Regions from separate parts of the Enterobacter sp. CFEC122 genome, predicted to be linked through region 1. Evidence: predicted binding sites of a transcription regulator. Region 1 holds the regulator's gene; each other region holds the start of a gene.
What was found. Region 1 encodes Fur, which represses iron uptake genes when iron is present. Its sites were predicted from a motif close to ATAATAATGAGAACNACTATCAA; they were not measured.
Positions count from the first base shown of each region.

Region 1 (5,497 bases):
GGACCAACGAGTACAAAGCACCGTGGCACATTGAAATGGACAAGTTCTACCAGAACGATAAGAAAACCAAAGTCGATTACCTCCACTCGCTGGGTGCGAAATACGACTTCAAAAACGATCTGGTTCTCGAAGCGGCATTCGGCCAGGCGCAAGGCTATATCGATCAATACTTTGCCAAGGCCAGCTATAAGTTTGATATTGCGGGTAGCCCGCTGAGTACCAGCTACCAGTTCTACGGTACGCGCGACAAAGTCAGTAACGGTGGCGTCAATGATATCTACGACGGCACCGCGTGGCTGCAGGCGTTAACCTTCGGCTACAAGGTCGGTCAGGTTGATTTACGTCTGGAAGGCACATGGGTGAAAGCGGAAGGGCAGCAGGGCTACTTCCTGCAGCGTATGACCCCGACCTATGCTTCCTCCAACGGTCGTCTTGATATCTGGTGGGATAACCGCTCCGACTTCAACGCCGACGGTGAGAAAGCGGTCTTCTTCGGCGCGATGTATGACCTGAAAAACTGGAACCTGCCGGGCTGGGCCGTGGGCGCTTCTTACGCTTACGCCTGGGATGCAAAACCTGCCGACATGGCAACACCGGATGCTTACTACGATCCAAACTATCGCCTGAAAGAGTCTTCCTACAGCCTGGATGCTATCTATACCCTGCAGGATGGCCGCGCGAAAGGCACGATGTTCAAACTGCACTTCACCCAGTACGACAACCACTCCGATATCCCGAGCTACGCGGGCGGTTACGGCAACATCTTCCAGGATGAACGTGACGTGAAATTCATGGTTATCGCACCGTTCACCATCTTCTGATGAATCGTCCGGCGGGTTAGATCCCGCCGGACCGGAGACTGCAAATGATGAAAAAAATCGTAATCGTCGCGCTGTTGGCATCGGGGCTGGTGGCGTGTGCCCAGACTCAGGCACCGAAAGAGGACTCCCGCCTCAAGGAGGCCTACAGCGCCTGCATTAATACTGCGGAAGGATCGCCGGAGAAAATTGAAGCCTGCCAGAGCGTGCTGAACGTGCTGAAGAAAGAGAAAGCGCACGAGCAGTTCGCGACGCAGGAGAATGTCCGCGTGATGGATTACCAGGCCTGTATCCAGGCACGTAAAACCGGTAACGATCAGGAAGTGGCGAAGCGTTGCGATAAGATCTGGAACGAGATACGCAATAATAATAAATAAGTTGCTTTACGCCCGGTGGCACTGTGCCACAGGGCTTTTTTCTGGCAAAAAAAAGCCAACCTTACGGCTGGCTCAGAGTATGAACACTCACTTATTTTGCGTCATGCGCATGTTCATTTTCGCGGCAATCGCCTTCAGCGCAGTGACCATAAAGGTACAGGCTGTGGTTGGTCAGACGGATGCCGTGACGCGCGGCGATTTCACGCTGGCGCGCTTCGATAGAGTCATCGCTAAATTCAATGACCTTGCCACAGTCGAGGCAGATCAGGTGATCGTGGTGCTGCTGCTGGGTCAGTTCGAAGACAGATTTACCACCTTCGAAATTATGACGGGTGACAATGCCCGCGTCATCAAACTGGTTCAGCACGCGATAGACGGTAGCCAGCCCAATCTCTTCACCCATGTCGATAAGACGTTTATAAAGGTCTTCCGCACTGACATGGTGATTGTCTGGACCCTGAAGCACTTCGAGGATTTTTAACCGAGGAAGCGTAACTTTCAGGCCAGCCTTCTTTAATGCGGTATTGTTGTCAGTCATGCGGAATCTGTCCTGTTGCTAAACGATTCACTTCTGTAGGAAGTGACAGAAAATGCACCCGGGATAATGCGTCTCATTATAGAACTGCCATGGCTAAATGAAAACTGCAAGTCTCAGGCAAAATATGCTTATAAAAATGGGGTATCACCAACAAACTTGCTCGGTGGAAAACCACATTTTATCAGGGAGACATTGTACAGGTCTGGGCGAAAAAGTTAAAAGATTGTAGCAATTAATTTAATCGGTTTGACCTGGTGCGCGGGCGCAACCGCCGTTGCGCCGCGATAAAAATCAGGCGTTGAGAATATCGTCCAGGTGCAGTTCTTCACGGATCTGCTTAACCCATTTCTCGACGCGCTCTGCAGTCAGTTCTGGCTGACGGTCTTCGTCGATGGCCAGACCCACGAAATGATCGTCATCGGCCAGGCCTTTGGACGCTTCGAAGTGGTAACCGGCGGTTGGCCAGTGGCCGACGATCACAGCGCCATTCGGCTCAATGATGTCGCGGATGGTACCCAGCGCGTCACAGAAGTACTCGGCGTAGTCTTCCTGGTCGCCACAGCCAAACAGGGCAACCAGCTTACCGTTGAAGTCCACTTCTTCCAGCGTCGGGAAGAAATCATCCCAGTCGCACTGGGCTTCGCCGTAGTACCAGGTCGGAATACCCAGCAGCAGAATGTCATAGCCTTCGAGATCTTCTTTGCTGCTCTTGGCGATGTCATGCACATCAGCAACGTCTTTACCGAGCTGTTTTTGAATGTTTTTCGCGATATTTTCGGTATTGCCGGTATCACTGCCAAAGAAAATGCCGATGATTGCCATGAGTAAAATAACCTCTTGAAACTTAATAGTATGGTGGCGCAATTCGGCCACGGATAAGGGCAATAATAGCAGAACTGGCAACCCTGCGGAAACAGCTATCGCGCAGGACTGCACTCTGTGCTACATGAAAAGGGTAATTAAGGGAATTTTCAGACTTATGCTTGGCTGCGCAGCATCTCAAGCTGGGCGATCAACATCTCTTCAATGAGCTCGCTGCGGCTAATATTTCGCGCGTCGGCCAGCTCGTTAAGCGCATCGACCGCGTTGGCGTTGAGCTTCAGTTCGACACGCTTAAGCCCACGATTTTTATCGCGTTTAAGCTGATTGCGTTTATTGATACGCAGCTGTTCATCGCGCGAAAGCGGATTCGTCTTCGGTCGTCCCGGGCGACGCTCATTCGCGAACAGATCTAGTGTCGTACGGTCCGTTTGTTCTTTGGCCATGATTCTGAGACTTCGGGGGAAACACGCCGCCCTGCTAATGCCCGGGCGATAAGCGCGCCATCATACATCACCAAAAACGGCGCGCCAACGACTGGAAGCCCGCAGCCTTCCAGTCGCTCTCTTTTTAATCAATTTGCAGTATCAGCAAGATAGCGGCGAATGGCGCGCAGCACGGCGTCAGGTTTTTCCGCATGCACCCAGTGCCCGGCTCCGGCAATGACGTGGGCGCGAGCCTGCGGGAATTGCGCCAGTATGGCGTCGCGGTACGCGTCGGTAACATAAGGGGAGTTACCGCCGCGAATAAAGAGGGTAGGGTGCGGCCAGGCGGGCACGGTTTCCCAGCCCACGATATTGTTGTACTGGTTCCAGAGCACCGGCACGTTAAAACGCCACTGGCCGTCAACAAACGACTTCAGCAGGAACTGGACGACGCCTTCTTCATCAAGATGCTCACGCATGACGGCAGCCGCCTGCTGACGCGTCGCGGCACTCGCTTCGGTGACCGCATTGATGGCGGCAAAAATTTCGTCGTGACGGCGGACGTCGTAATCCACGGGCGCAACATCAATCACCACCAGGCCGTTAATACGCTCCGGGGCCAGCGCCGTCAGGGCCATCACCGCTTTACCGCCCATTGAATGCCCGATGAGGGTCACCTTTTGCAAGTGGTTGGCATCCAGCGTATCCAGCAGATCCTGCGCCATCGCGGCGTAGGTCATCTCGTCGGAACGGCCGGAAAGACCATGATTGCGCATATCGATCTGAAGAATATCGTGGTCGGTAACCAGCTCGCGCGCCAGCACGCCCAGGTTATCCAGGCTGCCAAAAAGCCCGTGAACCAGTACGATGGGAGAATTATTGTTCGGCGATTGTGCAGTTTGCGCTCGGGTATTCAATTTCATGGCAAAGTTCTTTTTTTACGTATGTCAGGTTAGGGTATCATGTTGACCATTCTGCCGCCCGGCTGCAAGGTTCCAGTTTAATCTGACTTTTGCCGCCAACCTGGTTTGACGCTATCCGCTGTTGGGATTTGACCTTATAATCCCAATGACTTGTATTCAGATAAGATATCGCACTGGATTAAGATGAAAACAATCGAAGTTGATGACGAACTCTATCAGTATATTGCCAGCCAGACGCGGCATATCGGGGAGAGCGCGTCCGACATTTTACGGCGCATGCTTAAAATTTCCGCCGCTTCACAGCCTGCTACCCCAGTCACCAAAGATGTCGTGTCTCAGCCAAGCGTTGTTGCACAAGCAAAACCTGCCGTGACACCGGCAAAAGATAAAGTGCGCGCGATGCGCGAGCTGCTGCTCTCCGATGAATATGCGGAGCAAAAAAAGGCGGTTAACCGCTTTATGCTGGTGCTGTCTACACTTTATTCACTGGATAACAAAGCGTTTGCTGAAGCGACCGAGTCGCTGCACGGTCGTACTCGCGTCTACTTCGCGGGCGACGAGCAGACGCTGCTGCAAAATGGCAATCAAACCAAACCCAAACATGTTCCTGGCACCCCGTACTGGGTGATCACCAATACCAATACGGGCCGCAAGTGCAGCATGATTGAACATATCATGCAGTCCATGCAGTTCCCGGCGGAATTGATTGAGAAGGTTTGCGGTACAATTTAACCCTTGCATCAGAAGGACCCGGTAATGGCAAATCACAGCCGTGCAGGCCAACCTGCACAACAAAGCGATTTGATTAACGTCGCTCAGCTGACCGCGCAGTATTACGTGCTGAAGCCGGTCGTGGGCAACGCAGAACACGCAGTGAAGTTTGGTACATCTGGTCACCGCGGCAGCGCGGCTCGCCACAGCTTTAACGAACCGCACATTCTGGCCATTGCTCAGGCCATTGCGGAAGAGCGCGCTAAAAATGGCGTTACCGGTCCTTGCTACGTGGGGAAAGATACCCATGCGCTGTCTGAACCGGCCTTTATCTCCGTGCTGGAAGTTCTGACTGCGAACGGCGTCGATGTGATTGTTCAGGAGAACAACGGCTTCACCCCAACGCCTGCGGTCTCTAACGCCATCCTGGTGCACAACAAAAAAGGTGGCGCGCTGGCTGACGGTATCGTGATCACGCCATCCCACAACCCGCCGGAAGACGGCGGCATCAAATACAACCCGCCTAACGGTGGCCCGGCAGACACCAACGTCACCAAAGTGGTGGAAGATCGTGCGAACGCCCTGCTGGCTGACGGTCTGAAAGGCGTGAAGCGCATCTCTCTGGATGCGGCCATGGCGTCCGGCCACGTAAAAGAGCAGGATCTGGTTCAGCCGTTCGTGGAAGGGCTGGCGGAGATCGTCGATATGGCGGCCATCCAGAAAGCCGGCCTGAAGCTGGGTGTGGATCCGCTGGGCGGCTCCGGTATTGAATACTGGAAACGTATTGCCGAGCACTACAAGCTGGATCTGACCATCGTGAACGATCACGTCGATCAGACCTTCCGCTTTATGCACCTGGACAAAGACGGCGCGATCCGCATGGACT
Region 1 is NZ_JBRIQR010000053.1:19,047-24,543, reverse strand. It holds partial or broken gene ACVCAM_RS23940 (OprD family outer membrane porin) at 1-821, shown strand, start outside; gene chiQ (ChiQ/YbfN family lipoprotein) at 869-1,195, shown strand; gene fur (ferric iron uptake transcriptional regulator) at 1,287-1,733, opposite strand; gene fldA (flavodoxin FldA) at 2,025-2,555, opposite strand; gene ybfE (LexA regulated protein) at 2,711-2,998, opposite strand; gene ybfF (esterase) at 3,127-3,900, opposite strand; gene seqA (replication initiation negative regulator SeqA) at 4,084-4,632, shown strand; gene pgm (phosphoglucomutase (alpha-D-glucose-1,6-bisphosphate-dependent)) at 4,657-5,497, shown strand, end outside.

Region 2 (5,497 bases), on a different contig from region 1:
CTGACATTAAATGCCAGCCGGTTTAATTTGAAACATGGCGTAGTTATTTATACGCCAGAATATAGTTGGCTGTAGCTTCCACCTGGCCAGCAGTCGCCGTTTTACCCGTTACCACTTCCATTAATGCTTTGAAGTGCAGCGTTTGAGTCGTTGAGCCTGCCAGCAGAGCAACCTCATTAGCAGCACCCAGCGTGATGTTGGCTTCGGCGTTATTCAGAAGACGAACGCCCACGTTCTGTGCACCACTTGCATAGGTATTGGTCATCAGACTGGTGTCGGTCGCGTCTGTCGCTGAGCTGGTAAACGTGACATCGACTTTGGTCACTGGTGTATCAGTCTAGTCGGCCGGATCGTCAAGCTGGCAGTTTTCCAGATTGATATCAACCGGAACTGCGGAAGACTTCTTGTTGGCATTGATCACGGCTGTGGTCACTTCGCCGAGATCGACTTCTTTATCAACGCTGTCTGGTGCAATGCTGCAAGGCGCATCAATAACAACGCCTTTGAATTTGATTTTTCCCGACCCCTGCTCGGCAGCAAAGGCGGAACCCGATACTGCGGCAGCGATAGTTACAGCTAATAGAATTTTTTTACCCATATACATGAAAATATCATTTTTCAAACGAATTCATACTCTGAATATAAGTTTCAAAACGCAAATGGAGTATATGGGAGGACGAAGGGGAGATGCGATTACTGCATCTTAAAGCTATTTTAAGATTATATTAATATATAATTAATGTTGATTGTAAGCATCGGCTAACATTCATAATATATGCAGTAACTCAGATAATAGACTGATAAAGTTTCATCATTCTATTTCTATAAGCTATATATTTCGCAAGGGCTTTGTTGGCAACAAAATAACGTATCATTTCTATCTATATCTTAACGTTTCGAAAGTCTGCCTCCGTATTATACGGAGGCAGACTAATCCTAACCGATACCTGCAGATTGCAATAACACCAGGCTTAAGCCCATGACCGACATTCCACACAGCACGCCATAGCTGGGGTTGTTATTGGGATCGATCTCTTTCGCCAGCGGCATTAATTCATCGACGGAAAGCGCCACCATAATCCCGGCAACAGCGGCCATAATGGCGGCCATCACGACAGGGGAGACCAGGCTTCCGAGAATCAACCAGGCCAGGACACCGCCGAGGATTTCAGCCATCCCGGAAATTCCTGCCCAGAATACCGCGGTACGTTTCGAGCCCGTGGCGGCATACACCGGTCCGGCGACCGCCAGTCCTTCAGGAATATTGTGTAAGGCCACCGCCAGCGCGATGCCAAAGCCCATTTCCAGATTGCTGCTGGCCGTCACGTAGGTCGCGACCCCTTCCGGGAAGTTATGCAGGCTAATCCCCAGCGTGAGCAGAACCGCCGTTCGCTTAATATTCCGCGGCACAGGCGTTACGTTTTTCTGCATTAAATCCTGCGGATGCGCGTGGGGTAGCATCCGGTCGAGGGCAAAGTAACCCAGCAGGCCAACGACAAACATGCCGTAGCCCAGCAGGGGAGACATCCCGTCGGTGCCCAGCGCAGCAGGGAGCATCTCCATCAGGGAGATAAGCAGCATGATCCCGGCAGCAAAGCCCAGCGAGAAGGCCAGCACGCGGTTTGACGGCTTCTGACCAAGCACGCCGAGGATTGCGCCGATAAAGGTCGCGGCGCCCGCCAGTATGGTCAGGATCAGAGGGACTGACATGGATTGCTCCTTATGATAATGATTATCATTAATATAAATGATTCATTTCTGGCAAAGCGAGGGGCGACCCCCGGCTTTACACATTCCTTACATTCAAAATTCCTGATGATGATCTTCACGCTTATCAGCGTTCATCTTTGTCCGATTGCGCGTAATGTAGCACCATTAAATTGACACCTTCTGTAAGGATATCATCATGACTTCTTCCCGTATGCCAGCCCTGTTTTTAGGCCACGGCAGCCCAATGAACGTTCTGGAAGATAACGTCTATACCCGCGCATGGCGTCATCTGGGCGAGACGCTGCCGCGTCCAAAAGCGATTGTGGTGGTATCTGCGCACTGGTTCACCCGCGGCACGGGCGTGACCGCCATGGAAGCGCCAAAGACCATTCACGATTTTGGCGGCTTCCCGCAGGCGCTGTATGACACGCATTATCCGGCCCCCGGCTCGCCTGAGCTGGCACAAAGGCTGGTGGAACTGCTGGCGCCTGTTCCGGTTGCGCTGGATAAAGAAGCCTGGGGCTTTGACCATGGCTCATGGGGCGTGCTGATCAAAATGTATCCTGATGCGGATATCCCGATGGTGCAGCTGAGCATCGACAGCACCAAACCGGCTGCCTGGCATCTGGAGATGGGGCGCAAGCTGGCGACGCTTCGTGATGAAGGCATCATGCTGGTGGCAAGCGGCAACGTGGTGCACAACCTGCGCACGGCGCGCTGGCATGGCGAAAACACGCCATACCCGTGGGCGACCGCTTTTAACGACTACGTCAAAGCGAACCTGACCTGGCAAGGCCCGGCTGAGGCGCATCCGCTGGTGAACTATCTGGATCACGAAGGCGGTTCGCTCTCTAACCCGACCCCAGAGCACTTCCTGCCGCTGCTGTACGTGCTTGGCGCGTGGGACGGTCAGGAGCCGGTTACGATCCCGGTCGATGGAATAGAGATGGGAAGTCTGAGTATGCTGTCGGTGCAGGTAGGGTGAAAATATGCCCGGTGGCGCTACGCTTACCGGGCCTACAAAACCGTAGGCCGGGTCAGGCGAAGCCGCCACCCGGCAGATCTTACTCCACAAAAATATGCGGGTAGAACCGCGACAGATCCTGCGTGATCAGCGCGCGATCTTCGCGAATGCCAATTCCGGCAGGTTGATCGTTAATGAGCCAGCTGCCAATTAGCGTATAGCTGTCGCCAAATTTCGGCAGTTGATAGAACGCCTGGACGATCATCCCTTCCTCGCCGTAAGGCCCTTCAACCGCTTCCAGCGTTTTACCGTTTTCGATGATCGACACGTTAGCGCCTTCGCGGGAGAAGATCGGCTTAACGACGTATTTCTCCATCTGCGGGTAATCATCTTCCGCAAAGTACGCTGGCAGCAGGTTAGGGTGATTCGGGAACATCTCCCACAGCATCGGCAGCAGGGCCTTGTTGGAGATAATGCTCTTCCAGGCCGGTTCCAGCCAGCGCACGCCCGCGTCTTCCAGCTTGGTGGAGAACATCTCGCGCAGCATATACTCCCACGGGTAGAGCTTGAACAGGTTGCTGATGACCTGATCCTGCATGTCCGTAAACTGACCTTTTTCACCCAGGCCGATATCCTCGATATAGAGGAACTCGGTCGCCACTTCCGCTTCGGCGGCGCAATCCTGCAGATACTGAACCGTGCCACGATCTTCTTCCGTGTCGCGGCAGCAGGCGAGATGCAGCAGGTTGAAGCCAAACTGCTCGCGCAGCTCGGCAAAGCGCTCGATCAGCTTCTCCTGCAGGCTGTTGAACTGGTCGCTGCCTTCCGGCAGGTTTCCGGCGTTCATCTGGTCTTCCAGCCAGATCCACTGGAAGAATGCCGCTTCATAGAGGGAGGTTGGCGTATCGGCGTTGTTTTCTAAAAGCTTCGGTTCACCCACGCCGTCCCACGCCAGATCCAGGCGAGAGTAAAGCGAAGGCTGATTCGTTTTCCACGACTGGCGGACAAAGCTCCAGGTGTGCTTTGGAATGCGGAACTTGGCCATCAGCTCGTCGCTGTCGATGACTTTTTCCACCACCTTGAGGCACATCTGGTGCAGCTCAGCCGTGACCTCTTCCAGCTTCTCAACCTGGGCCAGGGTGAGCTTGTAGTAAGCGTCTTCACACCAGTACGGCTCGCCGTACATGGTGTGGAAGTTAAAGCCGTACTCGGTGGCTTTTTCGCGCCAGTCTGGGCGCTCGGTAATACTGACTCGTTCCATGATTAGCCGCCCATTGAGCGAGTAGAGGTGCCTGATGCACTGCGCTGCATGCTGGTCTGTTTCGCCACAGACTCACCGAACCCGCCGCGGGTGATGGTGCTGGTGGTCGCAGGCTTCGGCGCCATCGCGGTTTTCGGTACGGTTACGGTGCGGCCCGGAGTCGCTGCGCCGTAGCCTTTACCGCTGGCATCGGTATATTGACCGTAAGCCGGGCTGGCCGGGTTTTTCGAGCTAAACAGCGGCTGCTGCTGGTAGCCCGCACCGCCGCCCATCAGACGGCCCATCATGTAGCCTGCCATCAGCGGCATCCAGAAGCTGCCGCTGGACTGCGCCTGTGCCTGATTTTCAGGTGCCGTGCCTGCCTGAGCCGGTGCCTGCTGGCACTGACCTTCACCAAATTCCGCTACGCAGTCTTCGCGTGAGGCATATTTCGGCGCGGTGCGTTCTGCTTCTTTCAGCGCGTTGGTGTAGGCCGTTTTACATTCGGCCGCTTTGCCGGTTGCGGCGGAGCAGTCGTCCGCGTTTTGATACAGCGAAACCGTTTCATCGTTTTTCTCACAGCCTGCCAGCATAAAGACAGCGGTAACCGCCAGCGCAACAGGGGTGAGGTGACGTGCATTCCAGCTCTTGCGGAACGACGCGTGATTGATCGTTTTTGTCCGTTTCATGTTTGTCTTCCAGGACCCAGTGGTAATAACGCTCAGGATAGAGGATGAGTGGTTGAAAATGAAGCGAAGAGGGGCGGAATCAGGGGGATCTTTACGTTGGCTTACGTTCGAGGGGGATTTTGCGCCGGGTGGCGCTGCGCTTACCCGGCCTACGATTCAGTAGGCCCGATAAGCGAAGCGCCATCGGGCAATGCTTAGTTACGGAACGGATTGTTGCCCTTGCTGGCAGGCGCTGTGGTGCGCGCGGCAGCAGGCTGTGCAGCAGGGGTAGTGTTGTTAGCGTTGAAGTTATCAACCGCGGCAACCTGCTCCGGGTTCTCCGGCGCAACGCTGTCCGGAGAGGTAGAGACCGGTTTGCCCAGTGCGCTGTTCAGCATCTGCAGGTCTTGCTCGTTCAGCGTACCCAGAGCCTGCTTAATGTTCAGCTGGTTAATCAGGTACTGATAACGCGCGCTGGAGAGCTGCTGTTTCGCGTTGTACAGCGTGGTGGTGGCGTCGAGCACGTCAACGATAGTACGTGTACCGACGGAGTAACCCGCTTCCATCGCGTCCAGGGAGCTCTGTGCAGACACAACGGCCTGTTTATAGGCGTTGATGCTGCTGATTGAGGCGTTCACGTTGTTGAAGGATGAACGTACGGTCTGCACCACGTTACGATGGGCGCTTTCCAGCTGCTCGCTCGCGCCAACAAAGTTGTACTGCGCCTGTTTCACCTGGGAGTTAACCTGACCGCCCTGATACAGCGGCAGGGAGAAGCTCAGGCCCACTTTGTTCTGACCCATATTGCTGTCGTCATACTGGGCAGAATTGGTTTTAGAGCCACTGTAGGTGGTGTCAGAAACGCCGGTAGAGGCGCTCAGGCTCAGGGTTGGCAGATGGCCGTCCTGCGCCTGA
Region 2 is NZ_JBRIQR010000016.1:55,169-60,665, forward strand. It holds partial or broken gene ACVCAM_RS13135 (fimbrial protein) at 44-604, opposite strand; gene zupT (zinc transporter ZupT) at 937-1,710, opposite strand; gene ygiD (4,5-DOPA-extradiol-dioxygenase) at 1,907-2,695, shown strand; gene ACVCAM_RS13150 (glutathionylspermidine synthase family protein) at 2,775-3,935, opposite strand; gene ACVCAM_RS13155 (DUF1190 family protein) at 3,938-4,603, opposite strand; gene tolC (outer membrane channel protein TolC) at 4,798-5,497, opposite strand, start outside.
Region 2: a site for Fur is predicted at 1,723-1,745, ahead of zupT (zinc transporter ZupT). Genes of this name have one in related genera too.

Region 3 (5,497 bases), on a different contig from region 1:
ACCCTGGGCCACAATCTCCCCGTCGCGCAAGGCAATCAGGTGCGTGGCGTAACGGCACGCCTGGTTTAAATCGTGCAGCACCGCCGCCAGAGTATAGCCCTGCGTGCGGTTCAGCTCGCTCAGCAGCTCCAGCAGATCAATCTGATGGCTGATGTCCAGCCAGGTTGTCGGCTCGTCCAGCAGCATGATCGACGTTTCCTGCGCCAGCACCATCGCAATCCACGCCCGCTGACGCTGGCCGCCGGAGAGGGTGTCCACGCTCTGCTGGGCGAGATCGGTGATGCCCGTCGCCTCCATCGCGCGGTTCACCGCCTCGTCGTCCTCTTTACGCCAGCGGGTAAACAGCGGCTGGTGCGGGTAGCGCCCGCGCGAGACCAGCTCCTGCACCGTGATGTCCCCCGGCGTGGTGGCGTTTTGCGCCAGCAGCCCGATGCGCCTGGCCACTTCTTTGCTGGCGAAGCGCTGGATCTGCTCCCCGTCCAGTAAGACACTGCCCTCCACCGGCGTCATCAGGCGGCTCAGCGTGCGCAGCAGGGTCGATTTTCCGCAGCCGTTCGGGCCGATAATCGCCGTGAAGTGGCCGTCCGGAATGGCGACGGATAAATCGCGGGCAACGATTTTTTTGCCGTAGCCGAGGGTGAGATGTTCGCCGCGCAAGCGGGTGATTGAATCTGTCATTTCTTGCGTGACTCCTGAACGAGCAAGACGATAAGGTAAATGCCGCCGAGGCTGACGGTCACCACGCCCACCGGAAGCTGGTATGGCATAAACAGCCGCTGGGCGCAGAGATCGGCGGCCAGCAGTAACAGCGCGCCGCACAGCGCCGCCTGAGTTAATCCCCAGCGCGCCGTCCCGCTTAGACGTCGAGCGATATGCGGCGCAACAAGGGCGATAAACGAGATCGGCCCGGCGATGGCGGTAGACGCTGCGGTCAGCAAGACCGCCACCAGCATCAGCATCAGGCGCGAGCGCTCGACGCTCACGCCCAGCGCGCAGGCGCTGTCGTCGCCCATCTCCATCAGCCGCATGCGTCGCACCAGCAGCAGCGCGCCGATAAACATCAGCACAATCAGCGGCGCGGCGGGCCAGGTTTTGCCCCACGTCAGGCCGTTGAGAGAACCTGCGTACCACAGCCCGGCGGAAAGCGCCGTTTCCAGCGAGGCCTGCAGCAGCAGCCAGGTATTGAAGGCCATCAGCATCGCACGGATGCCGATACCGATAATGATCAGCCGGAAGGTGTCGATGCCGTTGCGCCAGGCCAACAGCCAGATAACCAGCGACGTCAGAATGCCGCCCGCCATCGCCGTGAAGGTAATGGCCGTCAGGTGCTGGCCGAACAGCACCATCGCCACCAGCACGCCGCTCCAGGCCCCGGTATTGAGGCCCATCACGTCCGGGCTGCCGAGCGGGTTGCGCATCAGCGACTGGAATATCGCGCCGCTGACGCCAAGCGCCGCGCCGACCAGGATTGCCATCGCCACGCGCGGCAGTCGCCACTCGGTGACCACCATGGTGATGTTACGCGGCGCGTTGCCGGTGAGAGCGTGAAAGACCTGCGCGAAATCAAGCGTTACGGCACCGCTTTGCAGGCTCCAGACCGCCAGCAGCAGACTGGCGACGACCAGCAGGGAGACGCTGGTGACTAAACGCCGGGACGGGGCCCTCATGCGCCACCTCCGCGTTTACGGCGCACCAGGAAAATCAGCACCGGCGCGCCGATAAAGGCGCTGACCACCGAGACGCGCAGTTCACCCGGCACCAGCAGGCGGCCCAGCACGTCGGCAAACAGCAGCAGGGCAGGCGTCGCCAGCAGCGTCACCGGCAGGGACCAGCGGTGATCCGCCCCCACCAGCCAGCGCGCCATGTGCGGCATCATCAGGCCGATAAAGGCGATCGGCCCGACCACGGCGGTCGCGCTGCCGCACAGCACGGTGATGGCCAACAGGCCAATCAGCTGCGTGCGCGCGACGCGGTTGCCGAGCGCGGTGGCGGTGTCGCTGCCGAGGCTCAGGCTGTTCAGCGCCCGGCTTAACGACAGCGCTACGGCGGCGGCAATCATCACCGGGATCGCCACCACTTTCAGCGTTTCAAGAGTGCGGATATCCAGCGAACCGGCCTGCCAGAAGCGCAGCTGGTCGTAAACGTCCGGGTTGAGCAGGGCGATGCCGTTGGACAAGCCTTCCAGCACCGCGGCAAGCGCCACGCCCGCCAGCGTCAGGCGTACCGGGCTCAGCTGTCCGCCGCCCTGGCTGCCGGTAAACGCGACCACCAGCGAGGCGGCCAGCGCGCCGCAGAAGGCCATTACCAGCTGCTCAGACGGAGAGGTGAAGCCGAACAGCGCCGCGCCGAGTACGATGGCAAAGCTGGCGCCGGCGTTCACGCCGAGAATGCCGGGGTCCGCCAGCGGGTTGCGGGTGAGGGTTTGCATCAGGGCACCGGCAAGGCCGAGCGCGCCGCCGGCCAGCAGCCCGGCAAGGGTGCGGGGCAGGCGGGCGTCGAGCACGATAGTGCAGTCAGCGCTTTGGCAGGTGCCAGTAAGCGCATCAACGATGACGGACGCGGGAAGCGGCTTCGCGCCGACCAGCAGGCTGAGTGCAATCGCCAGGATTAACAGCAGCAATAAAACGGGCACGGCAACGGCGCGCACCGAAGATGAGGAAAACGACATAGCAACATCCATGATTTGATAATGATAGTGATTATCGTTATCTATCTTATTTGGCTATGTTAGCATGTGCGCCCATGGAATGGGTAGAATTACACTCAAGGCTTTGTCATGAATCAAAAATCCTGGCTGCTCAACCTCAGCCTGCTTAAAACGCACCCGGCGTATCGCGCCGTGTTTATTGCCCGCTTTATCTCCATTTTATCCCTCGGCCTGCTCGGCGTGGCCGTGCCGGTACAGATCCAGACGATGACCCACTCCAGCTGGCTGGTAGGGCTATCCGTCACCTTAACCGGCGGGGCGATGTTTATCGGCCTGATGGTCGGCGGCGTGCTGGCGGACCGCTACGAGCGTAAAAAGCTGATCCTGCTGGCGCGCGGCACCTGCGGCGTGGGCTTTATCGGGCTGTGTCTGAACGCCATGCTCCCTGAGCCGTCGCTGATGGTCATTTATGCCCTCGGGCTGTGGGACGGCTTCTTCGCCTCGTTAGGCGTGACGGCGCTGCTGGCGGCGACGCCCGCGCTGGTCGGGCGCGAGAACCTGATGCAGGCGGGGGCGATCACCATGCTCACCGTGCGCCTCGGCTCGGTGATTTCGCCGATGGTGGGCGGCCTGCTGCTGGCAACCGGCAACGTGGCGTGGAACTACGGCCTGGCCGCGGCGGGGACGTTTATCACCACGCTGACGCTGCTGCGCCTGCCGCTGCTGCCACCTCCGCCGCAGCCGCGCGAGCATCCGCTGAAGTCCCTGATGGCCGCGATTCGTTTCCTGTTCAGCAACCCGCTGATTGGCGGGATTGCGCTGCTCGGCGGCCTGCTGACGATGGCGAGCGCGGTGCGCGTGCTCTACCCGGCGCTGGCGGGCGAGTGGCAGATGAGCGCCTCGGAAATAGGCATTCTCTACGCCGCCATTCCGCTCGGTGCGGCCTGCGGGGCGCTGGCCAGCGGCAACCTGGCACAGAGCGCGCGGCCGGGGTTGATTATGCTGCTTGCCACGCTGGCCTCGTTTATCGCCATTGGCTTCTTCAGCCTGATGCCGGTCTGGGCGCTGGGGGTGATGTGTCTGGTGATCTTCGGCTGGCTGAGCGCCATCAGCTCGCTGCTGCAGTACACCCTGATCCAGACCCAGACGCCGGAAGGAATGCTCGGGCGCATTAACGGCCTGTGGACCGCGCAAAACGTCACGGGCGATGCCATTGGCGCGGCGATCCTCGGCGGTCTGGGGGCGATAATGACCCCGGCGGCGTCCGCGAGCAGCAGCGGGTTTGTGTTAGCAATGGTTGGTGTGATCTTATTGGTGGCGCTGGTGGAATTGCGCCGGTTCAGGCAGGAGAGTGTGGTGACCTTGTAGGTCGGGTAAGGCGGAGCCGCCACCCGACAAAACGCCCGGTGGCGCTGCGCTTACCGGGCCTACGGGGATCGTGCCTGTTATTTAAACATCGCATTCAAACGCTGCAACACCAGCATCGCGCTGTAATAATCCAGGCGGAACGTCTCGGTTCCCAACGCCCATACGCGCTTGTTTTTTACCGACGGCAGGTGCGCCAGCAGCGGGTTAGCGTAAATCGCCGCCACGTCTTTCTCGTCACCGGCAAACACAAACAGCCCTTCGCCGTTCAGCCCCGTCGCCAGGTTTTCACCGCCCAGCTGGATAATGTCGTGGCGCTTGCCCTGGCTTGTTGAGGTCTGCAACCCGGCAGGCAGGTCCGCCAGCGTAAAGCCCAGCTGGTGCAGCAGCTTGCCCTGCGCCGATTCCGTGGTCCACAGGTTGGCGGAATGCGCGGCGGCGGTGTAGACGATGGCGTTCACCGGCTGCGGCGGCAGCGTCATCTGCTGTTTCACCTGCGCGAGCTGTTTATCAAACGCGGCAATGCGCTCTGCGGCCTGCTTTTCGTGTCCGGTGATCGCGCCCAGCTGGGTCAGCAGCGCCTGCCAGCTCTTGTCGTCGTAGTTGATGATAAGTGTCGGCGCAATGGCGGAAAGCTGATCGTACAGCGCCAGCGCGGAATCCCCGCCGGTAGCGCTGATCAAAATCAGGTCAGGCATTTGCGCGGCCACCGCTTCAGCGCTGGGCTCGCCGATATACAGCCGGGCAACCTTGCGCTGCTTCGCGATATCGCCCCACTGGCGCAGGAAACCCTGTCCATCCGCCACGCGGTTGTTCGGCGTGGTCGCGCCGCTGGCGACGACCGGTGCGTCAATGGCCAGCAGGGAGCCGGTTAAGGTCACGCTGGTGGAGACAATGCGCGTCGGTTTGTGCTCAAGGGTATGTACCCCGCGGCTGTCGGTCACCTGACGCGGCCAGTCGGCGGCAGCGGCTGAGGTAAGTCCTAAAACAAAAAGTGATAATAAAAGCAGGGGATTACGGAAAACGGCAGGGAATTTCACAGCGCGGGATCCTGTTTTGTTGGAGATAATGCTTCTCATTTTCATGGTTGCCGCAACGGGATGCAAGCTTTTGTCGCACAAGTTATTTGCCCGACGGTTGACAGCGAAGCGATGTGGGATTAGGTTAGCCGACGAAAATATAAATGATAATCATTATTGATTCTTTTATCATTTTGAGGAGGATGATATGGATACGTCCCTGGCTGAGGAAGTTCAGCACGCCGCAACCACGCTGGAATCAGACCGTTTTTTCTTTATGTCACCTTACCGCAGCTTTACCACGTCAGGCTGCTTTGCCCGCTTCAGTGAACCCGCCGTCGGCGGTGACGATCCGGCGGGTCGCTTCCAGCAAAAATTAGCCCAGGCCTTCCGCACGGCAAAAGCCAGCGGTATTGCTCACCCGGTGATGGTGGGGGCGATCCCGTTCGACACCCGCAAGCCCTCG
Region 3 is NZ_JBRIQR010000002.1:310,176-315,672, forward strand. It holds gene fepC (iron-enterobactin ABC transporter ATP-binding protein) at 1-678, opposite strand, end outside; gene fepG (iron-enterobactin ABC transporter permease) at 675-1,667, opposite strand; gene fepD (Fe(3+)-siderophore ABC transporter permease) at 1,664-2,668, opposite strand; gene entS (enterobactin transporter EntS) at 2,777-4,015, shown strand; gene fepB (Fe2+-enterobactin ABC transporter substrate-binding protein) at 4,093-5,052, opposite strand; gene entC (isochorismate synthase EntC) at 5,240-5,497, shown strand, end outside.
Region 3: a site for Fur is predicted at 2,684-2,706, ahead of fepD (Fe(3+)-siderophore ABC transporter permease). Genes of this name have one in related genera too.